4 regions of the Saccharopolyspora sp. MMCC62 genome follow, and region 3 is predicted to be linked to each of the others. Evidence: riboswitches for the same ligand, from Rfam matches in the RefSeq annotation. Region 3 holds a riboswitch; each other region holds the start of a gene.

Region 1 (7,224 bases), on a different contig from region 3:
CGGCCAGTTCGAACGCGCCCTTGTAGCCGTGCTTGCGCATCGCGGCGAGCCAGCGCGGGTTGACGACGCGGGCGCGGAACACCCGCGAGGTCTCCTCGGTCAGCGAGCGGGTCCGGATGGCGTCCGGGCGGCTGCTGTCGCCGATGTAGGCCGCCGGCGCCTTGCCGGTCAGCGCGCGCACCGTGGCGATCATGCCGCCGTGGTACTGGAAGTAGTCGTCGGAGTCGGCGATGTCGTGCTCGCGGGTGTCGACGTTCTTCGCCGCCACCGAGATCCGCTTGTAGGCGGATTCCATGTCGCCGCGCGCCTCGGTGCCCTCCAGGCCGCGGCCGTAGGCGTAGCCGCCCCACACCGCGTACACCTCGGCGAGGTCGGTGTCGTCGCGCCAGTTCTTGCTGTCCATCAGCGGCAGCAGACCGGCCCCGTAGGCGCCGGGCTTCGAACCGAAGATGCGCATGGTGGCGCGGCGTTCGTCGCCGTGCCCGGCCAGGTCGGCCTGCGCGTGGGCGCGCACGAAGTTCTGCTCGTCCGGCTCGTCGAGCGCGGCGACCTTGCGGACCGCGTCGTCGAGCAGCGTCACCACGTGCGGGAACGCGTCGCGGAAGAACCCGCTGATCCGCACCGTCACGTCCACCCGCGGGCGGCCCAGCTCCTCCAGCGGGATCACGTCGAGCCCGTTGACGCGCCGCGACGCCTCGTCCCAGGTGGGCCGCACGCCCATCAGCGCCAGGACTTCCGCGATGTCGTCGCCGGAGGTCCGCATCGCGGAGGTGCCCCACACGGACAGGCCCACCGAGCGCGGGTACTCGCCGGTGTCGGCGAGGTAGCGCTCGATCAGCGAATCGGCGATGGCGTGCCCGGTCTCCCAGGCGAGCCTGCTCGGCACCGCCTTCGGGTCCACCGAGTAGAAGTTCCGGCCCGTCGGCAGCACGTTGATCAGGCCGCGCAGCGGGGAACCGCTCGGGCCCGCGGGCACGTAGCCGCCGTCGAGGGCGTGCAGCGTCGCGGTCATCTCGTCGGTGGTGGCGTCCAGCCGCGGGACCACCTCGGTGACGGCGAACTCCAGCACCCGCACCACGTCGTCCGGCGCGTCGCCCAGCACCGAGCGGCACACCTCGACGACGGCGCCGAGCTCCCAGCCGCGTTCCTCCATGCCCGCGACGAGGGCGTGCGCGGAGGTCTCCACGTCGTCCACGGTGCCGCGGGCGACGCTGCCGTCCTCCGCCATGCCCAGTGCCTCGCGCAGGCCGGGCAGCGCGCCGCTCTGCCCGCCCCACACCTGCCGGGCGCGCAGCATCGCCAGCACCAGGTTCACCCGCGCCTCCCCGGTCGGGGCGGCACCCAGGACGTGCAGGCCGTCGCGGATCTGCGCGTCCTTGATCTCGCACAGCCAGCCGTCGACGTGCAGCAGCATGTCGTCGAACTCGGCCTCGTGCGGGCGCTCGTCCAGGCCGAGGTCGTGGTCCAGCTTCGCGGCCTGCATCAACGTCCAGATCTGGCTGCGGATCGCGGGCAGCTTCGCCGGGTCCATCGCCGAGATCTGCGCGTGCTCGTCGAGCAGCTGCTCCAGCTTCGCGATGTCGCCGTAGCTCTCCGCGCGCGCCATCGGCGGCACCAGGTGGTCCACCAGCGTCGCGTGCACCCGACGCTTCGCCTGGGTGCCCTCGCCCGGGTCGTTGACCAGGAACGGGTACACCAGCGGCAGGTCCGCCAGCGCCGCGTCCGGTGCGCAGGACGCCGACATGCCCGCGGTCTTGCCGGGCAGCCACTCCAGGTTGCCGTGCTTGCCGAGGTGCACCATCGCGTGCGCGCCGAACTCGTCGGTCATCCAGCGGTAGGCGGCCAGGTAGTGGTGGCTCGGCGGCAGGTCCGGGTCGTGGTAGATCGCGATCGGGTTCTCGCCGAACCCGCGCGGCGGCTGCACCACGACGACGACGTTCCCGGCGCGCAGCGCGGCCACCACGATCTCGCCGTCCGGGTCGTGCGAGCGGTCCACGAACTGCTCGCCCGGCGGCGGACCCCAGTGCTGCTCGATGCTCTCCCGCAGGTCCTGCGGCAGCGTCGCGAACCAGTCGGCGTAGCGCTTCGCGGGGATGCGCACCGGGTTGCCGGACAGCTGCTCCTCGGTCAACCAGTCCGGGTCCTGGCCACCAGCGGCGATCAGCGCGTGCACCAGCGCGTCGCCGTCCTGCGCGGCCACGCCGGGCAGCGCGTCCGGGCCGTCCACCGGGCCGATGTCGTAGCCGGCCTCGCGCAGCCGCTGGAGCAGGCCCACCGCGCTCGCCGGGGTGTCCAGGCCGACGGCGTTGCCGATCCGGGAGTGCTTCGTCGGGTACGCCGACAGCATCAGCACCAGGCGCTTGTCCGCGGCGGGCACGTGCCGCAGCCGCGCGTGCTTCACCGCGATCCCGGCGACGCGGGCCGCGCGCTCCGGGTCGGCGACGTACACCGGGAGGCCTTCGGCGTCGTTCTCCTTGAACGAGAACGGCACCGTGATCAGGCGGCCGTCGAACTCGGGCACCGCGACCTGGGTGGCCATGTCCAGCGGGGACAGGCCTTCGTCGTTGTCCTCCCACGCCTCGCGGCTGGAGGTCAGGGTGAGGCCCTGCAAGATCGGCACGTCCAGCGCGGCGAGCGCGCCCACGTCCCACGCCTCGTCGTCGCCACCGGCGGAGGCGGTCGCGGGCTTCGTGCCGCCCGCGGCCAGCACCGTCACGATCAGCGCGTCCGCCTCGCGCAACGTGTCCAGCAGGCCCGGTTCGGGGGCGCGCAGCGACGCGCAGAACACCGGCAGCGCCTGGCCGCCCGCGTCCTCGATGGCGTCGGAGAGGGCGTGCGCGAACGCGGTGTTGCCCGCCATGTGGTGCGCGCGGTAGTAGAGCACCGCGACCTTCGGGCCTTCGGTCCGGCGCGGGGTCCGCTCCAGCAGGCCCCACTTCGGCGTCTCCACCGGCGGTTCGAAGCCGTGGCCGGTGAGCAGCACCGTGTCGGACAGGAAGTTGAACAGCTGCGTCAGGTTCTCCGGCCCGCCCTGCGCGAGGTAGCCGTGCGCCTGCGAGCAGACGCCGCCCGGCACCGTGGAGCACTCCATCAGCTCCGCGTCCGGGGCCTGCTCACCGCCGAGCACCACGACCGGGCGCGGTCCGGCGAGCAGCGAGTCCAAGCCCTCCTCCCACGCGCGGCGGCCGCCGAGCAGCCGCACCACGACGAGGTCGGCGCCCTCCAGCAGCGGCGGCAGGTCGTCCACGCCGAGCCGCGCCGGGTTGCCGAGGCGGAAGTCCGCACCGCTGGCGCGTGCGCTGAGCAGATCGGTGTCCGATGTGGACAGCAGCAGGATCATGCGGCACGCTCCCGGCTGAGCAGGGACGCGGGCGTGCGGGCAGGACGCATGGTCAACCTTCCTCGGGGTCCTCGCCCCGGAGTCGTCGGCACCCGGTGTCGCACCGGGCGGTGGCGGCGCCGGAGTGTCCTGGCTCCCGGATCGCCGCTCGCCCCGTGCCTTCCCACCCGCGCGGCGCGCGGGCAGTGGCCTCGTACTCGGAGTTCGCTCCCCGGTGACAGTGGCGGGACCGCGCCGGACTCGCACCGGCTTCCTCCGCACGTCGCCGCCGACAACTCTCCGCAACGGGGCGATCGTTCGTCAAGTGGCCGGTCGTGCGGTCGCGCGAGAGATCCCGCACTCGACGCGTCCGGCCGTCCGGTGAGGCGCATCGCGTTTTGCGGACGTGATCCGGGCGGGACGTAGTATCGACGGTCGCCGGTGCGCCCCCGAGTCCGCGCACCCCGGACAGCGGCGTCGTGCGCTGCGAGTTCCGGACCAGACCATGATCGACGAGAGCGGGGACGAGCGTGCCGCGACGAGCCGGACCCGACGCGTGCCCCGGCGCGCTGCGGGTGCACGAGGCCGCTGACGGGGGACTGGCCCGCGTGCGGGTGCCCGGCGGGCGGCTCGCGGCGCGGCAGGTGCGGGCGCTGGCGACCGCGGCCGCGCTGGGTGACGGCGGCTGGGAACTCACCTCGCGGGCGAACATCCAGGTCCGCGGGCTGTCCGCGGCGGCGGTGCCGGAGTTCGCGGAGCTGCTCGGCGCGGCCGGTCTGCTGCCGTCGCCGACGCACGAGCGGGTGCGCAACGTCGTCGCCTCGCCGCGCACCCGCCCGGCCGCGCTGGACGTGCGCGCGGTGGCGGTGGCGCTGGACGAGGGGCTGCGCGCCGACCCGGAGCTGGCGGAGCTGCCCGGGCGGTTCCTGTTCACCGCGGACGACGGCGGCGGCGAGGTGACCGCGCTGGGCGCGGACGTCGCGCTGCACCCCGCGGACGGCGCGGTGGCGGTGCTGCTCGCCGGGGCCGACCTCGGGCTGCGGGTGTCCGCGGCCGACGCGGCCCGCGCCGCGGTGCTCGCGGCCGCCGCGTTCCTCGCGGAACGGGGCCGGCTGGGCGCGGAGAGCTGGCGGCTGGCGGAACTGCCCGGTGGCGCCGAGCGGATCGCCGCCCGCATCCGGGCGGAATTCTCCTGCATGGCGGCGGAAACCGCGGTCGCGCCCGGTGATCCGGTGCGCACGCACGCGGAGCTCGGCGTGCTGGCCCGCGCCGACGACCGGGTCGATCTCGCCCTCGGCGCGCCGCTGGGACGGCTGGACGCCGGGCAGATCGCGGTGCTCGCTACGCAGACCGAGGAGATCGCCGCCCGGACCGCCGCACCGCACCCGCTGCGGCTCACGCCGTGGCGCGCGCTGCTGCTCACCGACGTCCCCGCGGCCGAGGCACCGCGCAGGCTCGCCGAGCTGGACGCCGCCGGGTTCCTCACCGACCCGGGCGCGCCGCTGGCCGGGGTGACCGCCTGCACCGGCAGCCCCGGCTGCGCGAAGTCCCTCGCCGACGTGCGCGCCGACGCGCGGCGCACCACCCGGCCCGGCCCGCTGCCGGTGCACTGGGCGGGCTGCGCGCGCCGCTGCGGCCGACCGGCCGGACCAGGAGTGGAAGTGCTGGCCACCGAGGCCGGCTACGAGGTCGGCGGGCGCCCCGCCGGCGAGACGTCCGCCGCGCTCGACGCGGCACGGAGGGCAGTGTGAACACCGCAGACAGCACCGGCGGCTACGAGTACGTGCGCGACGGAGCGGAGATCTACCGCCGCTCGTTCGCCACGATCCGCGCCGAAGCGGAACTCGACGGCATGCCACCGGAGGTCGCCCAGGTCGCCGTCCGCATGATCCACGCCTGCGGCATGGTGGACCTGGCCCGCGACATCGCCTGGTCGCCGCGCGCGGTGCTCGCCGCCCGCGAGGCGCTGCGCGGTGGCGCGCCGGTGTTCTGCGACGCCGCGATGGTCGCCGCGGGCGTCACCCGGCGCAGGCTGCCCGCCGACAACGACATCGTCTGCACCCTCGGCGACGAGCGCGTTCCCGGCCTCGCGGCGGCACTCGGCACGACCCGCAGCGCGGCCGCGATGGAGCTGTGGCGGGACCGGCTGGAGGGGTCCGTGGTCGCCGTCGGCAACGCGCCGACCGCGCTGTTCCGGCTGCTGGAGATGATCGACGCGGGCGCGGGCAGGCCCGCCGCCGTGCTCGGCCTCCCCGTCGGGTTCATCGGCGCCGCCGAATCGAAGCAGGCACTGGCCGACCACCCGGCGCTGGAGCACCTGGTGGTGCACGGCCGCCGCGGTGGCAGCGCGATGGCGGTGGCCGCCATCAACGCGATCGCGAGCGAACAGGAGTGAGCAGCACCGTGGAGCAGGCAGGCAGGTTGTTCGGCGTCGGGCTCGGACCCGGAGATCCGGAGCTGGTGACGGTCAAGGCCGCCCGGCTGATCGGCGAAGCCGACGTGATCGCCTACCACAGCGCCCGGCACGGCCGCAGCATCGCGCGTTCCGTCGCCGCGCCGTACCTGCGGGAAGGCCAGGTCGAGGAACCGCTGGTGTACCCGGTGACGACCGAGACGACCGATCACCCGGGCGGCTACCAGGGCGCCATCGACGAGTTCTACGCCGACGCGGCCGAACGGCTCGCCGCGCACCTGTCCGCGGGCCGCACCGTGGCGCTGCTGTGCGAGGGCGACCCGTTCTTCTACGGCTCCTACATGCACATGCACAAGCGCCTGGTGGGCCGGTTCGAGGTGGCCGCGATCCCCGGTGTGACCTCGGTGAGCGGGGCGGCGGCGATGCTCGGCAGGCCGCTGGCGGAACGCGACGAGGTGCTGACGGTGCTGCCCGGCACGCTCGACCCGGACGTGCTCGCGGAGAAGCTGGCGGGCACCGACGCGGCGGCGGTCATGAAGCTGGGCCGCACCTTCGACGGGGTGAAGGCGGCGTTCGAGAAGGCGGGCCGGCTCGACGAGGCCTACCTCGTGGAGCGCGCCACCACGGACCGGCAGCGGCTGCTGCCGCTGGGCGAGGTGGATCCGGCGTCGGTGCCGTACTTCTCGCTGGCGCTGCTGCCGAGCCCGGTGAACGCGGACAGCCCGCTGAACCTGACCGACGCGTCCGGAGTGCCGGTTTCCGCTGCGGCGCAACGGGAATCTCCCGCCGAACCGGCGGCGGGCACCTCGGCGGGCACCGGTGAGGTCGTGGTCGTCGGCCTCGGCCCGGCCGGTCCGCAGTGGACCACCCCGGAGGCGCACACCGCCGTCGCCGCCGCCGACGACCTCGTCGGCTACGGCCCCTACCTGGACCGGTTGCCGACGAACCCGCGGCAGCGCAAGCACGCCTCGGACAACCGGGTGGAGGCCGAGCGCGCCGAGTTCGCCCTGGACCTGGCGCGGCGCGGTTCCCGCGTCGTCGTGGTGTCCTCGGGCGATCCGGGCGTGTTCGCGATGGCCAGCGCCGTGCTGGAGGTCGCCACCGAGGAGCGGTTCGCCGCGGTGCCGGTGCGGGTGCTGCCCGGGCTCACCGCGGCGCAGGCGGTGGCGAGCCGGATCGGCGCGCCGCTGGGCCACGACTACTGCGTGCTGTCCCTGTCGGACCGGTTGAAGCCGTGGGAGGTCATCGTCGAGCGGCTGGCCGCGGCGGCGAAGGCCGACCTGGCGATGGCCATCTACAACCCGGCGTCGCGCAGCCGCACCTGGCAGGTCGGTGCCGCCCGCGACGTGCTGCTGGAGCACCGCTCGGCGGAGACGCCGGTGGTGATCGGCCGCGACGTGGGCGGGCCGCAGGAGTCGGTGCGGGTGGTGCCGCTCGGCGAGCTCGATCCGTCCGATGTGGACATGCGCTGCCTGCTGCTGATCGGCTCGTC
Region 2 (7,224 bases), on a different contig from region 3:
CTCGGCGAACACCGGGGTGAGGCCCAGCTGGGCGCAGCGGCGGTTGGTGATGAAGTGCATGTACTGCTCGCACAGCTCGGCGTTGATGCCGAGGATGCCGCGGGGCATGGTGTCCCGGCCGTAGGCGACCTCCAGGCGGCACGCGTCGGCGAGCATGCCGCGCACCTCCTCCTGGAACTCCTCGCTCCACAGGTGCGGGTTCTCCAGCTTGATCTGGTTGATGCAGTCGATGCCGAAGTTCAGGTGGATCGACTCGTCGCGCAGGATGTACTGGTACTGCTCGGCGATGCCGACCATCTTGTTCCGCCTGCCCAGCGACAGGATCTGCGCGAAACCGGTGTAGAACCACATGCCCTCGAAGATCACGTAGAAGGCGATGAGGTCGCGCAGGAACGCCTGGTCGCGCTCCGGGCCGCCGGTGGCGAACTCGGGGTTCTCCAGGTTCTGGGTGTGCCGCAGCGCCCACTCGTCCTTCTCCGAGATGGACGGGATCTCGCGGTAGGCGTTGAACAGCTCGCCCTCGTCGAGGCCCAGGCTCTCGCAGATGTACTGGAAGGTGTGCGTGTGCACGGCCTCCTCGAACGCCTGGCGCAGCAGGTACTGGCGGCACTCGGGGTTGGTGATGTGCCGGTACACGGCGAGCACGATGTTGTTGGCCACCAGGGATTCCGCCGTGGCGAAGAACCCGAGGTTGCGCTTGAGCATCAGCCGCTCGTCCTCGGTGAGCCCGTCGCGGGAGCGCCAGAGGGCGATGTCGGCGTGCATGGACACCTCGGTGGGCATCCAGTGGTTGTTGCAGCCGGCGAGGTACTTCTCCCAGGCCCAGCCGTACTTCAGCGGCAGCAGCTGGTTCACGTCCGCCTGGGCGTTGATCATCGCCTTGTCGTCGACGTTGATCCGGCCCGCGCCGCGGTCGATCTCGCCGAGCCCGGTGGCGTCGGTGGTGTGCACGGAAGTCATGAGTCCTCCAGGGGGAACGGGGCGGTCACTGGCAGGCTTCGCAGTCGGGGTCGTCGATCGCGCACGCCTGCGGCTGCGGCGACGGAGCCGGGGCCGGGGCGGCGGCGGGGGAGACCGCGTTGAGCTTGCCGTCGGTGCCGCGCAGCGTGGACTTCTCCACGTGCGTCGCACTGCTGGACCGCAGGTAGTAGGTGGTCTTGAGGCCCTTGCGCCACGCCAGCCGGTACAGCTCGTCGAGCTTGCGGCCGCTCGGCGCCGCCATGTACAGGTTCAGCGACTGCGCCTGGTCGATCCACTTCTGGCGGCGGGACGCGGCCTCCACCAGCCAGTGCGGCTCGATCTCGAACGCGGTGGCGTACAACGACTTCAGCTCGGCGGGCACCCGGTCGATCGGAGCCAGGTCGCCGTCGAAGTACTTCAGGTCCTGCACCATCGCCTCGTCCCACACGCCCGCGGCCTTGAGGTCCCGCACCAGGTCGGCGTTGAGCACGGTGAAGTCGCCCGACATGTTCGACTTCACGTACAGGTTCCGGTACAGCGGCTCGATGGACTGGCCGACGCCGCAGATGTTCGAGATCGTCGCCGTCGGGGCGATGGCCAGCACGTTCGAGTTGCGCATGCCGTTCGCGCGGACCTGCTCCCGCAGCCCGTCCCAGTCCAGAGTGGACGAACGATCCAGGTCGACGCCGGTCTCGCGGGCCTGCGCCAGCAGCTCCAGCGAATCGATCGGCAGCACGCCGCGGCTCCACAGCGAACCCTCGAACGACTCGTAGCGCCCGCGCTCGGCCGCCAGCTCGGAGGACGCGGTGATCGCGTGGAAGCTGATGTGCTCCATGCTCAGGTCCGCGAACTCCACCGCGGCCTGCGAGGACATCGGGATGCGCTGCGCGAACAGCGCGTCCGAGAAGCCCATCAGGCCCAGGCCCACCGGGCGGTGCCGCAGGTTCGAGGCCCGCGCCTCCGGGATCGTGTAGAAGTTCACGTCGATGACGTTGTCCAGCATCCGCACCGCCGTGCGGGTGGTGCGCCGCAGCCGCTCCACGTCCAGGCCCTCGGCCGTGACGTGCCGCGCCAGGTTGATCGAACCGAGGTTGCACACCGCGACCTCGTCGGCGCTGGTGTTCAGCGTGATCTCGGTGCACAGGTTCGAGGAGTGCACCACGCCCGCGTGCTGCTGCGGCGAGCGCAGGTTGCACGGGTCCTTGAACGTGATCCACGGGTGCCCGGTCTCGAACAGCATCGTCAGCATCCGGCGCCACAGGTCCACCGCGCGGACCTGGCGGAACACCTTCAGCTCACCGCGCTCCGCGGCCGCCTCGTACTCCCGGTAGCGCTGCGCGAACGCGGTGCCGTACAGGTCGTGCAGGTCCGGCACCTCGTCCGGGGAGAACAGGGTCCACGGCTCGTCGGCCTCGACCCGGCGCAGGAACTCGTCCGGCACCCAGTTCGCCGTGTTCATGTCGTGCGTGCGGCGCCGGTCGTCGCCGGTGTTCTTGCGCAGGTCGAGGAACTCCTCGATGTCCACGTGCCAGGTCTCCAGGTACGCGCACACCGCGCCCTTGCGCTTGCCGCCCTGGTTCACCGCGACCGCCGTGTCGTTGGCGATCTTCAGGAACGGCACCACGCCCTGCGAGGAACCGTTCGTCCCCTTGATGTGCGCGCCGGTGCCGCGGACCGGGGTCCAGTCGTTGCCGAGCCCGCCCGCGTACTTCGACAGCAGCGCGTTGTTGCTGATCCCGTGGAAGATCCCGTGCAGGTCGTCGTCCACGGTGGTCAGGAAGCAGGACGACAGCTGCGGGCGGGTGGTGCCCGCGTTGAACAGCGTCGGCGTCGAGCACATGAAGTCGAACGAGGAGATCAGGTCGTAGAACTCGATCGCCCGCGCCTCCCGGTCGTCCTCGCGCAGCGCCACGCCCATCGCGACCCGCATGAAGAACGCCTGCGGCAGCTCGAACCGCACCCCGTTCTCGTGCAGCAGGTACCGGTCGTAGAGCGTCTGCAACCCGAGGAAGCCGAACGCGATGTCCCGATCGGCGTCCAGCGCCGCGCCCAGCCGCTCCAGGTCGAAGCGGGCCAGCTCCGGGTCCAGCTGCTCCAGCTCGATGCCGCGCCGCACGTAGTCGGCGAAGTAACCGGCGTAGCGGTCCCGCATCTGCACCTGGTCGGCCTCGGTCGGCTCGCCCGCGACGAAGCTCAGCGCCTCGCGGCGCAGCTTGTCCAGCAGCAGCCGCGACGTCACCAGCGAGTAGTTCGGCTCCGCCTCCACGAAGGTGCGCGCCGCCATCGTCAGCGACTCGGCCAGCTCCGCCGAGCTGATGCCGTCGTAGACGTTGCGCCGCACCTCCCGCAGCACCTGGTCGGCCCGCACGTCGTCCAAGCCCTCGCAGGCCTGCTCGACGACGGTCGACACCCGCTCCCAGTCCAGCGGCACCCGGGTGCCGTCCGGCGCGGTCATCTCCAGGCGGGGAGCGGCGTCCTCGGCGGGAGCCACCTCGGCCTCGCGGGCCTGCGCGTGCTCCTCCCGGTAGAGCACGTAGGCGCGGGCGACGCCGTGGTGCCCGCCGCGCATCAGCGCCAGCTCCACCATGTCCTGGATCTGCTCGATGTGCACCAGGCCCTCGGTGCCCGCGTGGCGCAGCACGCCCTGCGCCGCCTGCTCCGTCAACTCCGCGACGATCTGGTGCAACCGCGACGACGATGCGGCCGAATCCCCCTCGGCCGCCAGGAACGCCTTGGTCAACGCCACGGAGATCTTCGTTTCGTCCCAACCGGAAACGGTCCCGTCGCGCCGCAGCACCCGCACTCCTGCCGGTACCACCGCGGTCGCTGCTGACGGCCGGGTCGTGGACTCGGTCACTGGCTCTCTCCTCGCAAGCTCGGACACCTGCCCGGAACTCCTCGGAACGCGCCAGGACCGCGGCGCGCACGGCACCGCTCGTCCCGCAACCCTCCCGCGAGGTCCCGGACGGCGCGCACCCCTCGTGCGCGCACCGATGGCAGGTCTTCGGACTCACGGGCGACCGGTGCTCGACACCGGACCTACTGGCCGTCGCTTCCCGGACGCCGAGCGTCCAGTGCTGCACCACCGGGAGGTGGTGACGGCGGTCGTTCCCGTTCACCGCTGCGGGGCAGTCCCGGACTCGCACCGGGTTCCCTGTTGTCACGCCGGTCGGACCGGCGAACCATCAGCGGGCGCCACACTACATCTTGGGTTCGACGGTGATCCGGACCCCATCATCATCGGCGTGGCGGTGTCGATGGCGGACGCGTTCGGTAGCGGCTCGCGCACGCCCGGGACGCATCCTGCCCGCACCCGGCGGAGTTCGCACGAGGGGTGTGACGCGGATTCGGTGGTGGTCGTCGGCGGCGCCGGGCAGACTGCCTCCCGAGATCACCACCTGGGAGGAAGACCGAACCATGCGTGCCCACCGCGTGCGACGCGGACTCGCCGTCGCCGCCACCGCACTCGCCACCGCCGCCACTGCCACCGGGGCGACCGCAGGCGCCGCACCGCAGGACCCGCCCGCGACCACCGACGTCCGGCTGATCACCTTCAACGACCTGCACGGCAACCTCGAACCGCCCACCGGGTCCTCCGGGACGGTCGAGCTCGACGACGGCCGGACCGTCGAAGCCGGCGGCGCCGCCTACCTCGCCACCCACCTGCAGCGGCTGCGCGCCGAGGTGCCGAACTCGCTGGTCTTCTCGGCCGGCGACAGCGTGGGCGCCTCGCCGGTGAATTCCGCGCTGTTCCACGACGAACCCACCGTCGACTTCCTCAACTCGCAGGACGTCCGCGGCCACGTCGTCGGCAACCACGAGTTCGACGAGGGCTACCAGGAACTCCAGCGGCTGCAGACCGGCGGCTGCCACCCGCAGGACGGTTGCGAGTTCCGCGATTCCTTCGACGGCGCGAGCTTCCCGTACCTCGGCGCCAACGTCACCTTCGAGGACGGCGGCGCTCCCGCGCTGATGCCGTTCACCGTGCAGGTCTCCGGCGGCGTCCCGATCGGCGTGATCGGTGCGACGCTGCACGACCTCCCGAACGTGGTCAGCCCCGAAGCGGTGCGCGGCCTGCGGTTCGGCGACGAGGTCGAGGCCATCGACCGCACCTCCGACGCGCTGGAGCGCTTCGGCATCAAGGCGCAGGTCGTGCTGCTGCACCAGGGCGACGAAGCCGCCGGCGGCGGCCCGAACTCCTGCGACGTCGCCGCGGGCGGCCCCGCCACCGAGATCGCCGAGAACGTCTCCCCGCAGGTCGACGCCGTGTTCAGCGCGCACAGCCACCAGCAGTACAACTGCACCGTCACCGACCCGGCGGGCGCCCCGCGGCCCGTCGTGCAGGGCGCCTCCTACGGCAGGCTGCTGTCGGTGCTGGACCTGCGCGTCGACCGGCACACCCGCGAGGTCGTGCGGGAGCAGAGCACCGCGCACAACGAGGTCGTCACCCGCGACGTCGAACCCGACCCCGAAGCCGCCGCGCTCGTCGAAGAGGCCCGCGCCAAGGCCGCGCCCATCGCGAACCGCGCCGTCGGCACCGCCACCGGCGACCTGCTGAAAACCCCGGCGCCGTCCGGAGAATCCAGCCTCGGCAGCGTCGTCGCCGACGCCCAGCTGGCCGCCACCCGCGACACCGGGGCGCAGCTCGCGCTGACCAACCCGGGCGGGGTGCGCGCCGACCTGCCACACGCCTCCTCCCCGGCGGGCGAAGGAGACGGCGTCATCACCTACGGCGAGGCGTTCGCCGTGCAGCCGTTCGGCAACACCATGCAGACCATGACGCTCACCGGCGCGCAGCTGCAGGCCGTGCTCGAACAGCAGTGGAGCGACGAGGGCGAGAACGTGCTGCAGGTGTCGGCCGGGCTGCACTACCAGTACTCGCGGTCCGCGCCGATCGGCTCGAAGGTCTCCGGCCTCACCCTCGACGGCGCGCCCGTCGACCCGGCCGCGCAGTACCGGGTGGCGGTGAACAACTTCCTCGCCGGTGGCGGGGACGGGTTCACCGGCTTCACCGAGGGCACCGACGTCGCGGGCGGACCCGTGGACCTGGACGCCCTGCTCGGCTACCTGGCGGCGAACCCCGGCGTGGTGCCACCCGCCCCGGACCGCATCACCGCGACCGACTGACCCGGCCCCCGGCGGCGCACCCCGCGCCGCCGGGGAACCCGGTCGTACCAAGGGAAACCCGCCGACGAGCCCGAGCCGTCCGCCTTTTCTTGTCAGCGGCGCAGCCGCTGAGCAGCGACCACCCAAGACACCGGCACCGCCGCGGGTTCTCAGCGGTTCCCTCGCGAGGACAGCGTTTTCGCATGTGGCGGAGCCACCTGTGAAAACGATCCCGCAGCGAGGAAACAGCTGAGGTTCCGCCACCCGAGCCCAACGCAACAGGAGCGGGGATTCACCGAGGAACCGGTCTAGGGGCTATTACTCCGTCTATGCCCAGTGCCAGCTCCTCCGCGCTGTCCCGCCACGAATTGCGTGACACCGCCAGCTCCCCGCAGCGGCGTCGCAGGCCCGCGAGCCTGCCGCGCAGCCGAGCGCTGCGCACCCCGCCCGCGAGCAGCACCGCGCGCCGCCCGTGCCGCACCGCCGACGCGTGGTCGCCGAGCGCGAGCTTCGCCTCCGCCAGGCTCGCCAGCTCGAACAACGCGGACCGCACCTCGCCGGGCGCGCGGGCCGCCACCGCGCGGGACAGGTGCAGCGCCGCGGATTCGTGCTCACCCATCGCCAGCTGCACCGAGCCGGTCATGCCCAGCACGTCCGCCTCCCCGAACCACCGGAACATCGGGTAGTCGGCCTCGATCTCGGCGGCCGCGTGCAGCGCGCGCCCCTGGTCGAGCATCCGGCGCACCGAACCGGGGCGTTCGGCGTGCGCCGCGGCCCACGCGGAGTTCAGCTGCAGCACCGAACTCACGAGCGGTGAGGACTCGGCGCGGATCGATCCCAGCTGGAACAGCTTCAACGCCGAGTTCGGGTCGCCGAAGTCCAGCTCGGCGCGGCCCGCCGCGTACAGCGTCCGCGCGATCGCCAGCGGATCCGCTCCGTCCCGCCCGAAGTCGAGCGCGCGACCGTAGTGCGCATTCCCGCTGGCGAGCAGCCCGTTCTCCACCGCGGTCCAGCCGGCGGTGGCGTGCAGCTTGCACAGCGCGCCCAGCAGGTCGGTGCGCACCGCCTCGCTCATCGAGGCCTCCAGCATCCGCTCCGCGCGCCGGGCGGCGGCCGCGACCGTGCCGTACTGGCCGACGCCGCCGTAGCGCTGGTCTA
Region 3 (7,224 bases):
GGACGACCGGCGCGGCATCTACACCGAGCTCACCGACGAAGGCCGCGCGCTCCTCGAGCAGGCGCGGCCCACGCACCACGCCACCCTCGAGAAGACCCTCGCCGAAGCCGAGCAGGTCCCCGAGCTCGGCGACCTCGTCGACGCCTTCCACCGGGTCACCGCCCGGGCCTGACGCCAACCGGAGTGAGCGGACCGTTCGTCCGGTCCCGTCGGACGAACGGTCCGTTCACTGCGCCTGTGTGCGCGCCGGGCCGGTCGTCCTGCGGAGCCCCGCGCCCCCGCATCGATGAGTGAACGGACCGTTCGTCCGATCTAGCTGGACGAACGGTCCGCTCACTCCGGAAAGAGGTTCGCGTACGACCGGTTGGCAGGGGCGTATCGACCTCGGTGAACGGACCGTTCGTCCCATCGGACTGGACGAACGGTCCGCTCACTCGGGGAAGCGGGGGCGAGACGGGTGGTCAGGCGCGGCCGGGCTTGTCCCAGGTGAGCGCGTAGCGCCACAGCAGCAACCGGCGGTACTGGACGCCGGGCAGCAGCCGCTGCGCGCCTTGGCGCACCTCGTCCCAGGTCATGGCCGGATCCTTCACCGGAGCCTCCGGCGGCTCGGCGACCCCGCCGTGCCTGCGGGCGAGGAAGCGGTGCACCGGGATCGCCGCGATGTCCCTGGCCCAGTCCAGCGGTGTGTGGTGCCGTGCCAAGCCGACGAGCACCAGCCGGCCACCGGGTGCCAGCATCCGGCCCATCGCGGTCAGCGTGGAGTCGAAATCCATGTGGTGCAGGGCGGCGACACTGCTGATGAAACCGTAGGAACCGTCCCGCGCCTTCGCCGCGAAGTCGACGAAATCGGAGTCCACATAGGACACGTTGTCGTACTCGGCGCTGGCGCGGCGGGCTTGGCGGATCATCGTGCGGGAGCGGTCGATGCCGGTCGCGCGCTTCGCCCTCGACGCCAACGCGCGCACCAGCGTTCCGTCGCCGCACCCGACGTCGAGCGCCGCGTCGCAAACTTCGGGCACCGAGTCGAGAACGAGCGGGTGGTAATGCGCGTTGTGGTTCCACTGCTCCGACACCGGATCACCCTAACGACCTGCACGGCGGCTTCGGCCGGGTCGTGGTGGGCGTCGGACGGGCTTGCGGCGGGTGCTCGTGCTCGGCGTTCAGCGCAGGAATCCCGCGTTGTGGCAACGGATTCGTCGCGGATCGCCTGCCGTTGGTCGGGAGGCTCGACCCGAATCGGCGCGACCCTGCCGCGGGTCGGAGCCGGGGGGCGGCGTGCAGCCGTAGTGCAAAAGTGATCAGCGGGGCCGGGCCGTTGCCGTCCCGTGACTCCGGCGCCATGTCGGACGCCGGCGCGGCCCCGGCACGGCGAGTGAACGGACCATTCGTCTGATCCTGTTGGACGAACGGACCGTTCGCCCGCTCTCCTTGATCGAAGGGTCCGTTCACTCGGTCCTGTTGGACGAGCGGTCCGTTGACTCGGTCCTGTTGGACGAGCGGTCCGTTGACTCGGTCCCGTTGGACGAACGGTCCGTTGACTCCGTCTCGTTGGACGAACGGTCCGCTCACTCCGAACCAGGAGCGGGTGGTGAACGGACCGTTCGTCCGGAACGGCTGGACCGGCGGTCCGTTCACCCCGTGAGCCGGTCGGCGGGGGAGGGCGTCGTTCGAGATGGGTGAACGGACCGTTCGTCCGATCTAGCCGGACGAACGGTCCGTTCACTCCGCTGCGAGGGTGGGGCCGGGGGTGGGCAGTGGTGGGAAGAGCGACCACCCACCCCCGGCTTCGGGATCAGCCGGCGGCCGGGCGCACGGCCGCTGTAGCGCTGATCACGTTCTTGAGGGCGGTCTCGACCTCGGCGTAGCCGCGGGTCTTGAGGCCGCAGTCGGGGTTGACCCACAGGCGCTCGGCGGGCACCGCGGCGAGCGCGGCCTTGAGCAGGTCGGTGACCTCACCGGTTTCGGGAACCCGCGGCGAGTGGATGTCGTAGACACCGGGCCCGACGCCGCGGCCGAACCCGACGGCGTTGAGGTCGTCGAGGACCTCCATCCGGGACCGGGCCGCTTCGATGCTGGTCACGTCGGCGTCGAGGTCGACGATGGCGTTGATGACGTCGCCGAACTCCGAGTAGCACAGGTGGGTGTGGATCTGGGTGGATTCGGCGATGCCGGAGGTGGCGAGCCGGAACGAGCGCACCGCCCAGTCCAGGTACTCCTGGTGCTCGGCGGACCGCAGCGGCAGCAGTTCGCGCAGCGCCGGCTCGTCGACCTGGATCACCCGGATGCCCGCGTTCTCCAGGTCCTTGACCTCGTCGCGGATGGCGAGCGCGACCTGCGCGGCGGTGCTGCCGAGCGGCTGGTCGTCGCGCACGAACGACCAGGCGAGGATGGTGACGGGCCCGGTCAGCATGCCCTTGACCGGCTTGTCGGTGAGCTGCTGCGCGTACTTCGCCCACTCCACGGTGATCGGCTGCGGCCGGGACACGTCGCCGTAGAGGATCGGCGGCCGGACGCAGCGCGAACCGTAGGACTGCACCCAGCCGTTGTGGGTGCTGGCGAACCCGTCCAGGTGCTCGGAGAAGTACTGCACCATGTCGTTGCGCTCGGGTTCGCCGTGCACGAGCACGTCGAGCCCGAGGTCTTCCTGCAACCGGATGACGCGTTCGATCTCGTCGCGCATCCGCTGCTTGTAGGTGGCCTGGTCGATGCTGCCGGTGCGCAGCGCGGCGCGCGCCTTGCGCACGTCGGTGGTCTGCGGGAAGGAGCCGATGGTGGTCGTCGGCAGCGGTGGCAGCCGCAGCGATTTCCGCTGCGCGGCGAGCCGGTTCGCGTAGTCGCCGCGCTGGGCGTGCTCGGGTTTGAGCGAGGTGAGCCGCGCCTGCACCCGGTTGTTGCGCACCCGGTCGGCTCCCGCGCGGTCGGCGATGCGCCGCCGCGCGTCGTCGAGCTGCTCGGCGACGGTGTCGCGGCCCTGGTGCAGCGCGCGGTCGAGGACGACGACCTCGCCGACCTTCTGCGCGGCGAAGGCCAGCCAGGACGCGACCTGCGGGTCGAGGTCGGTTTCGGCGTCGACGTCGTAGGGCACGTGCAGCAGCGAGCAGGAGGTGCTGACGGCGACCTCACCGGCGAGGCCGAGCAGGGTGGCCGCGGTGGTGAGCGCCTTGTCCAGGTCGGTGCGCCAGATGTTGCGCCCGTCGACGAGGCCCGCGACGAGCGTCTTCTCCCGCAGCCCGGGCACCGACGGCAGCTCGTCCACGGTGCGCTTCCCGGCGACGAGGTCCACGCCGACGGCCTCGACGGGGGAGGAGGCCAGCACGTCCAGCGCGTCGCCGAGGTCGCCGAAGTAGGACGCGACGAGGATCTTCGGCCGCTCCGAGAGCTCGCCGAGCCGCTGGTAGGCGGCGCGCAGCGCGTCCAGGTCGGCCTGCGAGCGGTCCGCGGTGAACGCGGGTTCGTCCAGCTGCACCCACTCGACCCCGGCCCGGTGCAGCTCACCGAGCAGTTCGGCGTAGGCGCTGACGAGCTCGTCCACCTTGTCCAGCGGGCGGAACGAGGTGGGCGCGCCGTCCTGCGATTTGGACAGCAGCAGGAACGTCAGCGGCCCGACCAGGACCGGGCGGGTCTTGATGCCCAGCTCGGCGGCCTCGTGGTACTGGTCGACGACGGTCTGGTCGGAGAGCCGGAACTCGGTGTCCGGCCCGATCTCCGGGACGATGTAGTGGTAGTTGGTGTCGAACCACTTCGTCATCTCCAGCGGTGGCGCGGATTCCACGCCGCGCGCCATCGCGAAGTAGGTGTCGAGCGGGTTCAGCCCCAGTTCCGCGAAGCGGGGCGGGATCGCGCCGAAGGTGACGGCGGCGTCGAGGACCTGGTCGTAGTAGGAAAAGGTGTTTCCCGGCACCGAGTCCAGCCCGGCGTCGCGCAGCGAACGCCACGTGTCGGTGCGCAGCGTGCGCGCGACCTCGCGCAGTTCCGCTTCACCGGTGCGGGACTTCCAGTAGCTCTCCAGTGCCCGCTTCAGTTCCCGGTTCGGTCCGATCCGGGGAAACCCGAGCACGGTGGATCCGATTGTGCTGGTCAACGCTCTCTCCTCGCGAGCTGGACGGCAGTTCTGCGAGGTCGAGCGGGCATGATCCGGGCACACGTCGCCGCACGCGGCGGCTCGTCGTCCAGGGTCTTCCCGCGAGACCTCGCAACAGCGCGCGTCACGAGGACGCGCGCACCGGCGGCAGGTCTTCGGACTCGTGGGCGTTTCCCGGTGGAACCGGGGTCTTCTACTGGCCGTCGCTTCCCGAGCTCGCGCTCAGTGCTGTGACCGGTCGTGACGACCGGTGACGGCGTTCGTTCCCACTCACCGCTGCGGGGCAGTCCCGGATTCGCACCGGGTTCCCTCTTGCCTCGCGCACCTCCGCTTTCGCAGAGCTGTGCGAACCACCAGCACTTCGGAGGCTACTTGCTTCTGGCGGGAAGACAAGGCCTCGCGTTCCGGATCACCCGGGCGCCGCCCCGCCGGAAACTTCTCCGAACCGCGGGCAACCCGCCGCGCGGCGGGGCGTCTTACGAACAGGTGAGGGGGCGGGACGGAGTTTCCTCCGCCCCGGTGCGACGAAACGATCGGGAGGAACCTGCTGTGGGGAAGAACGGAATTCGGGCGGGCGTCGGGATCGGTGCGCTGGCTGCGGCGGCGATGGCGCTGGTGCCGGCGGGGATCGCCGCCGCCGATTCGAGCGAGACGTCCGTTGTGGACTTGAACGGGGACGGAACTCCGGACACCGCGCAGCTTTCCGCCATCGGTGACGGCGCGCAGCAGTCGCTGAAGTTCACTGTGGACGGACGTGTGACCGAGGCGGTGCTGACCGGCGACCCGTCCTTCGGCACGCAGCCGATGCGCGTGCTCGACGTCAACCACGACGGCAAGCAGGAAGTGCTGGTCACCGAGTCCATCGGCGCGAACACCACGTGGTTCAGCGTCTGGGACCTGGGTGCCGACGGCGCGCCGCGCGAGCTGACGACGCAGGACGGCAAGCCGCTGAAGATCACCGAGGGTGGCGGTGTCGGCGCGCGGGTCGGCTACGAGTGCGCGCCCGCGGGCTCGGACGGCCGGGTGCTGATCACTTTGGCCGCCTCCAACGAGAGCCAGACCACCGAGCCGTCGTACGACGGCTCCCGGGTCGCCTTCGACGTGCGCGACGGCGTGGCCACGCCGGTCGACGAGTACGCGTTCACCGGTGTCGGCCAGGACGACGACGTGCTGAAGGTGCAGCCGGAATCCTGCTCCTGAGGGGGAGCCGTCGGGGCCGTCGCGCGGAATCGCGCGGCGGCCCCGACGCGTGCGCGGTGATTCCTCTGTGATCTTCCGGCGTGAATTCCGCCGTGCAGCTGTCGATCAGCTTGCCGTTCGATACCGGCTCTGCAACGCCGATGGCGTCGGTACCACTGTCGACGGAGCGGCCGGTTACCCTGCTTGCTGCAGCTCACGCGAGCGATGTGCGGGCCCTCGTAGCTCAGCTGGAGAGAGCAAAGGACTTCTAATCCTTAGGTCGCAGGTTCGAGTCCTGCCGGGGGCGCTCCGATGCTGGTCACAGCGGTGGGGGACGATCTCGATCAAGATCATCCCCCACTTTACCCTCCCGTCTCGCGCTGCTCGCCCAGGGCCGATGAAGTCGGGCCGGCGGACCGGTCGGAACACGCCGTTCGCGTTGCCGGAATCGGTGCGGGCGCCTCGGATGACGTCCTGGTGCTCGACGACTTTCCCGTCGTCCGGCCAGAACCGGTCCGCGAGCGCGCGCCGGTAGACCGGGTTCCCGGATCAGGTGGGAATGCGTGGCCGCCCTGTCTCGCTCGGCGCCGACGCGCTTGGTGTCCGGCCGCCGCGCATGTGCCGGGAAGCCGCTGAACGCTTCGGGGCGATCCTGGTCGTGCCGGGGCTCGACGTGGTCGGCGACCGCCTTGTCCGGGACGCCACCGAGAACCGTCCGGTGGTGCTCGACGACGATCTTCTCCTCCTGCTCCGGATCGGACCTCGCGCCGTGCTCCGGTGCCGCGGATGCGCCGCTGCGCGCGGTGGTTCCTCGTTCGGTTCCGGAAGTGCTGCGATCGGGTCCGCCGCGCGCGGGATCAGCGTTCGGGCGAGGGCGGGCCGCTTCCCTGGACGCGGTCGAGCCATTCGTCCAGCAGCGCCTTCTCCGGTGCGGTGAGTCGGTCGACGTCGGGCAGGGCCGCGCGGAGGGTGGTGGCCGCGCGCGCGACCGGGTCCGCGACCGAGGGCCGGTCGGCGGGGTCCGGAACGGTGATCACACCGCGGACCATCTCGAAGGCGCGGTCGGCGAGCGCGTCGGCTTCCGCCGGGTCGGGGTCGCTGCCGATCAGGGTGAAGATGGTGCCCCGCCCGGCCGCGTGCATCAGCTGCACCGCCTGCGGTTCGGGGACCGCGAGCCGTCCCGCTTCGGCGATCGCGTGGACGAGGCCGGTCAGGATCCGTTCCGCCTGCTGCTCCGCCTCCGAGGGGGCGCGGCGCCTGCGGGAGCCGTAGAGGGCGCTGTAGACGTCGGGGTTCTCCAGACCGAAGCCGATGTGCAGCCGCCACCCGTTGCGGAGGTCTTCGACCGGGTCGCCGGAGGGGCGCATCGCGGTCTTGCTCGCGAGGTACGTGCTGAGCGCGTGTCCGGCGACCGCGTCCATCAGGTCGTCCTTGTCGCCGAAGAGGCGGTAGATCGCCGGGGCGTGCACGCCCGCCGCGGTCGCGACGGCCCGGGTGCTCACCGCGGCCGGGCCCCCTTCGTCGAGCAGGCGCTTGGCCACTTCGACGATCTTCATCTTGGTGTCGGTCGATCCCACGATCGGCAACGATAGCAGTCCTCCTGCCTGGAAGTATCAGTGATATCAGTGCAGTTGTTCCGCTGAAAATATCGGTGATACCGTTTTCGAAGTAACAACGAAACTGGAGGCAGGGATGAAGACCACAGGACGCACCGCGCTGATCGTCGGTGGCACGTCGGGCATCGGCCTGGAGTTCGCGCACCAGCTGGCCGCGCTCGGCAACTCCGTCGTGATCACCGGCCGCGATCGGGAGCGGGTCGAGGCGCTGGCCGCCGAGCACGGCTTCGCCGGGGAGGTCGTGGACGTCACCGACGCCGCGTCCATCACCGCGCTGCGCGACCGGGTCGTCGACCGGTTCCCGGAGCTGGACACCGTGCTGATCAGCTCCGGCATCATGGTCCCGGA
Region 4 (7,224 bases), on a different contig from region 3:
GGGCCGCGCCGCGCCGTCCTCTGCGCCCACCGTGCTCCCTCCCGATGCACCCTTGCCATGCGGAACGCTGTTCCGTATAGTTTCCGGAGTGCGGTTCCGCTTGTTCCATGATGCCAGAGCCGGGTGACGACCGGAACGACTCGGCCGCACTCGACCCGACCGGAGCACGAGGCCCACGCAGGAGCGGGGTCGCGAGCCGCTCACCCGCACGACACTCCTCCGGCGCGACTCGGCACGCCTCCTTCGCAAACCCAGCACCAGCAGCACTTCTGCTCAGCGAAGCCGCCGAGCCGACCACGGCCGGGAACCGCCCGGCCGACCGGCGGCGACCCGGCCGCACCGCTGGACCGAACAGGACCTCGCACGCCCCTGCCCGAACAATCCCAGCAGCCGACCCACGACAGAAAAACGGAACATTGTTCCTCTTGATCGCCAACTTCGGAGCCACGACATGACGAACACCCCCAGCTTCGGGATCATGACCGCACCCCAGAACGTGCACCACCGCGACCTCCTCGCGGTCTGGCGCGAGGCCGACGAGATCCCCGAGATCGAGCACGCCTGGCTGTTCGACCACCTGATGCCCATCGGCGGCGACCTCAACGGCCCCGCCTACGAGGGCTGGACGGCGCTCGCCGCGCTCGCCGCCGCCACCCGGCGGCTGCGCGTCGGCGTGCTGGTGACCAGCAACCGGTTCCGCCCGCCCGCGATGCTCGCGAAGATCGCCACCACGGTGGACGTGATCTCGGACGGCCGGCTCGACTTCGGCATCGGCGTCGGCTCCCGGCCGGACCACCCGCTGGCCCGCCGCGAGTACGCCGCGCACGGGATGCCGTTCCACGACACCGCCCGCGCGGTCGGCGCGCTCGACGAGGCCTGCACCGTGATCCGGCGGCTGTGGACCGAGGACGCGCCGTTCGACTTCGACGGCGAGCACGTGCAGCTGACCGGCGCGTTCGGCAACCCGAAGCCGGTGCAGCGCCCGCACCCGCCGATCGTCATCGGCGGCCGGTCCCTCGCGACGCTGCGGATCGTCGCCGCGCACGCGGACGTGTGGAACATCCCCGGCGGCGACATCGAGGACGTGACGGCCCGCAGCGCCATGCTGGACCGCCGGTGCGCCGAGATCGGCCGCGACCCGGCGGAGATCACCCGGTCGATCCACCTGGCGGTGGACTACGAGCGGCCCGCCGCCACCCGCGACTCGATCGGCGCGGCGGTCGACGCCGGGTTCGGCCACGTCGTGCTGGGCCTGCCCGCGCCGTTCCCGCCCGGCGTCGCCCGCTGGGTCGCCGACGAGCTCATCCGCTGACCGGCCGCTCCGGCAGGAACCGGACGTGCGGATGTCCGTCCACTTCGGACACTTCGCAGCGGACGCCGTAGACCTCGGCGATGGTCCGCTCGGTGAGCACCTCCCGCGGAGTGCCCGCCGCCACCACCCGGCCGCCGGAGAGCACCGCCAGCTCGTCGCAGAACATCGCCGCCAGGTTCAGGTCGTGCAGCGCGATCACGCTGGTCACCGGCAGCCGCCGCACCAGCGCCAGCAGGTCCAGCTGGTGGGCGATGTCCAGGTGGTTCGTCGGCTCGTCCAGCACCAGCTCCCGCGGTTCCTGCGCCAGCGCCCGCGCGATCTGCGCGCGCTGGCGCTCCCCGCCGGAGAGCCCGTGCCAGCGGCGGTGCGCCAGCCCGGCCAGCCCGGTCTGCTCCAGGGCGCGGCGGACGATCTCCTCGTCCGCCGCGTCGTGCCCGCCCCAGCCGCTGCGGTGCGGGGTGCGGCCGAGCGCGACGACCTCGGCGACGGTGAGGTCCACATCGGTGCCGACCTGCTGCTCGACCACGGCGACCCGCCGGGCCAGTTCACGGCGCGGCCAGCGGTCGGTGGTGCGGTCCCCGACCACCACCGTCCCGCTCGCCGGGCGGCGCAGTCCGGCGAGCAACCGCAGCAGTGAGGACTTCCCGGACCCGTTCGGCCCGAGCAACCCCACCGTCCGGCCGGGTTCGACGCGCAACCGCACCTCGTCGAGGATCAGGGCTCCCCCGGCGGACCAGGACACGTCGTGCGCGGTCAGGCTCACGAGACCCTCCCCCGCTTCGCCAGCAGCACCGCGAACGCGGGCACCCCGACGAGGGCCGTGACCACGCCGACCGGCACCTCCTGCGGAGCGGCGATCGTGGTGGCCAGCACGTCCACCCACACCAGCAGCACCGCGCCGAGCACCGCCGTCACCGGCAGCAGCGCGCGGTGCCGCGGCCCCACCAGCAGCCGCGCCGCCTGCGGCAGCACCAGGCCGACGAACCCGATCGCGCCCGCGGCGGCCACCAGCGTCGCCGCCAGCAGCGCCGTCGCCACCAGCAGCACGATCCGCAGCCGCTGCACGTGCACTCCGAGGGAGGCCGCCGCGTCCTGGCCGAACGCGAACGCGTCCAGCGCCCCCGCGCGGGCCAGGCACAGCACCAGGCACGCCGCGCACACGATCCCGGCCAGCACCACGTCGTTCCACCGCGCCCCGGACAGCGAACCCAGCAGCCAGAACAGCACCCCGCGGGTCTGCTCCGCGTCCGCCGACGTGATGACGATGTAGGAAGTGAGCGCGGAGAACAGCTGGGTGCCCGCGACCCCCGCCAGCACCGTGTGCCCGGCCGCGCCGCCCGCGATCGTCGCCAGCAGCAGCACCAGCGCGAACGCCACCAACGCCCCCGCGAACGCGCCCGCCGTCAAACCGATGGCCCCGGCACCCAGGCCCAGCACCACCACCGACACCGCACCGGTGGAGGCCCCCGCGGACACGCCGAGCAGGAACGGGTCCGCGAGCGGATTCCGCAGCAGCGACTGGAGGACCGCCCCGCACACCCCCAGCCCGGCACCGCAGATCGCCGCCAGCAGCGCCCGCGGCAACCGCAGCTGCAGCACGATGCCCTGCCCGATCCGGGACACGCCGGTGTCCACCAGCCCGAGCCGGTGCCCCACCACGCTGCCGACGTCCGCGACCGACAGGTCCGCGGGCCCCAGGGTGACCGCGGCGGCGATCGACAGCAGCAGCGCCGGAATCCCGGCCAGCACGATGGCGGAGGCGGGCAGCCGCCCCGCCGTCACCGCTGCCGGTCCAGCTCGACGAGGCGATCCGCGAGCCGCTCGATGCCCTGCACGGTGCGGAGGCTGATGTTCAGCTCGGTTCCGGTCATGCTCAGCAGGTGGTCGTCGCGGACCGCGGCGAGCCGGGACACCGCCGGATCCTCGTGCAGGAACCGCTCCTTGGCCGCGAGCCCGTCGCCCTCGCCGTCGCGGGTGAGGTCGCCGAGCACCAGCAGGTCGGGGTCGCGGGCCAGCACGTCCTCCCAGGACACCTGCGGCCACATCGAGGTGACGTCGCCGTAGGCGTTGCGCACCCCCAGCTCCCTGGCCATGATCGCCGGAGAACCCGTGGAGCCCGCCACGTACGGGGATTCGGTGCGGGCGAACCAGAACAGCACCGAGGTGTCGCCGCGCGAATCCAGCCCGGCGACCTGCTGCCGCGCCGCCTCCACCCGGCCGCGCAGCTGCTCGGTGAGCGCCCGCCCCCGCTCGGAGACGCCGAACAGGTCGGCGATGTCCTGCACCTCCTGGTAGATGTCGGCCAGCTGCACCGGTTCCGGCAGCGGCGCCTCCTCCGGCAGGCAGTTGCTCGGCGACAGGTAGGTCGGCACGCCGAGCTCGGTGAACCGCTCGCGGTCGGCGACGCGCTCATCGGTGAACATGGCCTGGTAGCCGGCGAGCACGATGTCCGGTTCGGTGCCCAGCACGGACTCGAACGACGGGGTGTTCTCGGCCAGCTTCGGCACCCGCGCGTTCGCCGCGGCCAGCGGCGGGTCGATCGGCTCCGTCCAGGTCGCGGTTCCCACCATCCGGTCGGCCAGGCCGAGGGAGAGCATGATCTCGGTGGTCGACTGGTTCAGCGACACCGCGCGCCGCGGCGGCTCCTCGACGGTCACGTCGGCACCGCAGTTGCGCAGCGTCGTCGACCCGGCACCGGAAGAGGGGCCGGCGGCGGGGGCGGCGCAGGAGGCCAGCACGGTCGCGGTCAGCGCCACCAGTCCGGCCCGGAACGCGCGGGTACGCGAGAACGGCATGTCACGTGGTTCCTCACCCCGGACCCATGCGCGGGGCCCGGCAGGCTGCGATCCGGCACCGAGCTCGGTGTCCGGGGAGCCAGCCAGGTCTTCGGGCTCGGGTTCGCCGGGCGAGGTCCCCTTCCCGGACCGGTGGTCCAGTGGTCGCGGCCGTGCGGCCGTTCCTCGCCCATCGCCCCTACCGCTGCGCGTCAGCTCCGGCTTCCGACCGGATTCCCTGCCCTCGCGGGCGCGACTGGCTCCCGAGCACCCTAACCGGACATACCAGCCCACCATCAAGGTGATGTTCCTCGCTGCGGGCGCCGCCACTCGTTCTGCCTTCGGGAGTGAGTGGCGGAACCTCGGCGCTTTCCTCCCTGCGGGATCGTTTTCACCGGTGACTCCGCCACATGCGACAACGCCGTCCTCGCGAGGAATCAGCTGAGAACCCGCTGCGGTGCCGGTGTCCCAGGTGGTCGTCGGCTCAGCGGCTTCGCCGCCGACAGGAAAGAGGGAAGACCGTTCGGTGCTCGCTACGGCGTCAGGTCGGTCGCAGCATTTCTTGGATGTGGGCCGGTGCGGGGGTTCGGTCTTCGAAGAGGCATTGCATCTGGTAGCCGTCGGCGGTGGCGGCGAGCCGGTCCGCCGCCGGGGCGGGCAGCACTTCGGCCAGCTTGTCCCGCAGGTGGACCAGCGAGGCACGGCTCACCGCGCGGAACTCCGGGTCGCGCATCCCGAGGACGTACAGCTCGTAGGTGACGACGCTGGTGCCGCGCTCCGCGGTGAGGTGGTGGTGGATCAGCTCGGCGAGCCGGGCGACGACGGTCTCGGCGGTGACCTCGCGCAGCCACGCGTCCAACGAGTCGGCGCGGGACCGCAGCACCCGCCTGCTGGCCTCGATCAGCAGCGCCCGCACCGAATCGAAGTGGTAGGCGACGGAACCGACGGGCACCCCTGCCTGCTGCGCGACGGCGCGCGCGGTGACGCGGGCGGTGCCGCCGTCGCGGATCAGCTCGATCGCGGCGTCCACGATCCGCTCCCGGCGTTCGGGATCATTCGGGGTGTTCTTCGGTCGCACGGCGTTCCTCCCGCGAATCCCGCTTCGCCAGGTTGATCATCGCGACGCCGCCGATCACGCAGACGACGCCGAGCCATGCCGCCGGGGACAGGTGGTCGGCGAACAGCACCGAGCCCAGCAGCGCGACCCCGGCCGTTCCCGCGCCGGTCCAGATCACGTAGGCCATGCCGAGCGGGATCACCCGCAGCGCCCGCGCGAGCAGCACGACCGCCGCACCGTAGCCGATCACCGCGACCGCCGACGGCACCGGCGCGGTGAACCCGGCGGAGGCCCGCAGCGCCAGGGTGGCGACGATCTCCAGCCCGATGGTGCCCGCGAGGTGCGCCCACGCCCGCCGCGCTGCGCTCATCCGCCCATCCCGGTGCCGAGCAGCGCGATGCCGAGCAACGTCACCGCCATGCCGCCGAGCTGCACCCGGTTGGTGCGCACCGCGAAGAAGACCCGGTCCACCGCCACCAGCACCACGGCCGCGGCGCCGGTCCACACCGCGTACACCAGCCCGACCGGCAACCGCTGCACCAGCCAGGACAGCAGCACGGTCGCCACCGCGTACCCGGCGATCGCCCCGATCCCCCAGCCCCAGCGGGTGAACCCCCGCGAGGCGCGGGTGCACAGCGACCCGCACAACCCCGCGACGATGGCCAGGCACAGCACCAGGAACGTCATGCCGACCAGAGTATGTACGCCTGTTCATACTTGGCAAGGGGCCGTCCGCCCGGGCCCTGCGGCGTCGGCGTGCGGTGATCGGTCAAGCTGGTCACCGGGGCCGCACCACCCGCTCGGCGGCTGCCCGCGCGCCGGTGGTGCGGTACTGACGAGCAGGGGATTCCTGGGGAGGAAGCATGGGGCTCGACGACGGGCCGGGTGCGGTGCGGGCGGGTCGCGCGGCGCGCGCCGTGCTGGCGGGCGCGCGGTCGTTCCGCGCCGCCGCGCGCGGGCTGCTCGCCGAACCGGACCGGCTGCGCGAGCGGGCCCGGCGGCAGTACGACGCGTTCCGGCAGCGGGAGGCGTGGGAACGGCTGCGCGCGATGCCGGTCGGCAGGCTCCGCGACGCCGCGCGGACCAGGCTGCGGCTCGGCGAGCTGGAGCGCGCCGGATACCGCACCGTCGCCGACGTGGCCGCCGCGACCCCGGAACGGTTGCAGACCGTGCCCGGTGTCGGACCGGCCACCGCGCAGGAGGCCGCGGCCGCCGCCGCGCGCCTCGCGCGGGCGAGCGCGCAGGACGTGGTGCTGCGCATCGACCCGGACCGGCGCGACCCCGAGCACGCCGCGCTGCTGGCGACCGTGCGGGCCTGGGAGCTCGCCGGGGAGCGGGTCTCCGCGCAGCAGAAGGAGATCCGGCGCGGGCTCGCCGCGCTCGACGAGCTGGAACCGGTGGCGCAGCGGACCGGCAGCAGGCTGCGGATGTGGTTCACCGGCGCCGCCCGCCGCGGCAGCGCGCTGGACGCGCTGGCCCGGCTGGACGGGCTGCTCACCGAACCCGGCATCCGGCGCGTCGCCGCAGCTGCGGAGGACTCGGGCGCCGAACCTCCCGCGCAGTTGTGGCGGGACTACGAGCGCCGCGCCGCCACCTACAACACGCTGCTCGCCGAGCTCACCGACCACGCCGGGACCGGCGCCGCGGCCACCGGACAGCTGCCGCCGGAGCAGGAACGGCAGGTCACCGCGACCGGGCTGGACACCGGACTGCTGCGCGTCGCGCTGCGCGGCTACCAGGCGTTCGGCGCGAAGTTCGCGCTGGCGCGGCGGAAGTCGATCCTCGGCGACGAGATGGGGCTCGGCAAGACCGTGGAGGCGCTGGCCGCGATGGCGCACCTCACCGCCCGCGGCGGCACCCACTTCCTGGTGGTGTGCCCGGCCGGGGTGTTGATCAACTGGGTGCACGAGACGTCCCGGCGCAGCGCCCTCGTCCCGCACCCGCTGCACGGCCCGCACCGGGACGCCGCCACCCGCGAGTGGCTGCGCGACGGCGGGGTCGCCGTCACCTCCTTCGACACCCTGCAGCGGCTGCACGGGGTGGCGGCCGCGCCGCTGGCGATGGTCGTGGTCGACGAGGCG

The links. Region 3 has a riboswitch for cobalamin ahead of metE (5-methyltetrahydropteroyltriglutamate--homocysteine S-methyltransferase). Riboswitches for the same ligand answer to the same signal wherever they lie in the genome.
Region 1: another riboswitch for cobalamin. It lies ahead of cobN (cobaltochelatase subunit CobN); the one in region 3 lies ahead of metE (5-methyltetrahydropteroyltriglutamate--homocysteine S-methyltransferase).
Region 2: another riboswitch for cobalamin. It lies ahead of AC29IT_RS08730 (ribonucleoside-diphosphate reductase subunit alpha); the one in region 3 lies ahead of metE (5-methyltetrahydropteroyltriglutamate--homocysteine S-methyltransferase).
Region 4: another riboswitch for cobalamin. It lies ahead of AC29IT_RS17785 (ABC transporter substrate-binding protein); the one in region 3 lies ahead of metE (5-methyltetrahydropteroyltriglutamate--homocysteine S-methyltransferase).

What each region holds. Positions count from the first base shown of each region.
Region 1 is NZ_JBYKCM010000011.1:94,184-101,407, forward strand. Features, by position in the region: gene cobN (cobaltochelatase subunit CobN) at 1-3,340, opposite strand, end outside; cobalamin riboswitch at 3,464-3,595, opposite strand; gene cobG (precorrin-3B synthase) at 3,850-5,070, shown strand; gene AC29IT_RS23970 (precorrin-8X methylmutase) at 5,067-5,714, shown strand; gene AC29IT_RS23975 (precorrin-2 C(20)-methyltransferase) at 5,711-7,224, shown strand, end outside.
Region 2 is NZ_JBYKCM010000003.1:243,991-251,214, forward strand. Features, by position in the region: gene AC29IT_RS08725 (ribonucleotide-diphosphate reductase subunit beta) at 1-960, opposite strand, end outside; gene AC29IT_RS08730 (ribonucleoside-diphosphate reductase subunit alpha) at 986-3,817, opposite strand; cobalamin riboswitch at 3,939-4,162, opposite strand; gene AC29IT_RS08735 (bifunctional metallophosphatase/5'-nucleotidase) at 4,378-6,087, shown strand; gene AC29IT_RS08740 (helix-turn-helix domain-containing protein) at 6,359-7,224, opposite strand, start outside.
Region 3 is NZ_JBYKCM010000005.1:369,801-377,024, reverse strand. Features, by position in the region: gene AC29IT_RS15070 (MarR family winged helix-turn-helix transcriptional regulator) at 1-172, shown strand, start outside; gene AC29IT_RS15065 (class I SAM-dependent methyltransferase) at 462-1,073, opposite strand; gene metE (5-methyltetrahydropteroyltriglutamate--homocysteine S-methyltransferase) at 1,793-4,081, opposite strand; cobalamin riboswitch at 4,211-4,451, opposite strand; gene AC29IT_RS15055 (hypothetical protein) at 4,631-5,281, shown strand; tRNA gene AC29IT_RS15050 (tRNA-Arg) at 5,494-5,567, shown strand; gene AC29IT_RS15045 (TetR/AcrR family transcriptional regulator) at 6,118-6,837, opposite strand; gene AC29IT_RS15040 (SDR family oxidoreductase) at 6,953-7,224, shown strand, end outside.
Region 4 is NZ_JBYKCM010000007.1:100,428-107,651, forward strand. Features, by position in the region: gene AC29IT_RS17765 (TetR/AcrR family transcriptional regulator) at 1-30, opposite strand, end outside; gene AC29IT_RS17770 (LLM class flavin-dependent oxidoreductase) at 452-1,312, shown strand; gene AC29IT_RS17775 (ABC transporter ATP-binding protein) at 1,302-2,075, opposite strand; gene AC29IT_RS17780 (FecCD family ABC transporter permease) at 2,072-3,094, opposite strand; gene AC29IT_RS17785 (ABC transporter substrate-binding protein) at 3,091-4,107, opposite strand; cobalamin riboswitch at 4,172-4,362, opposite strand; gene AC29IT_RS17790 (TetR/AcrR family transcriptional regulator) at 4,628-5,164, opposite strand; gene AC29IT_RS17795 (DMT family transporter) at 5,139-5,513, opposite strand; gene AC29IT_RS17800 (DMT family transporter) at 5,510-5,830, opposite strand; gene AC29IT_RS17805 (DEAD/DEAH box helicase) at 6,007-7,224, shown strand, end outside.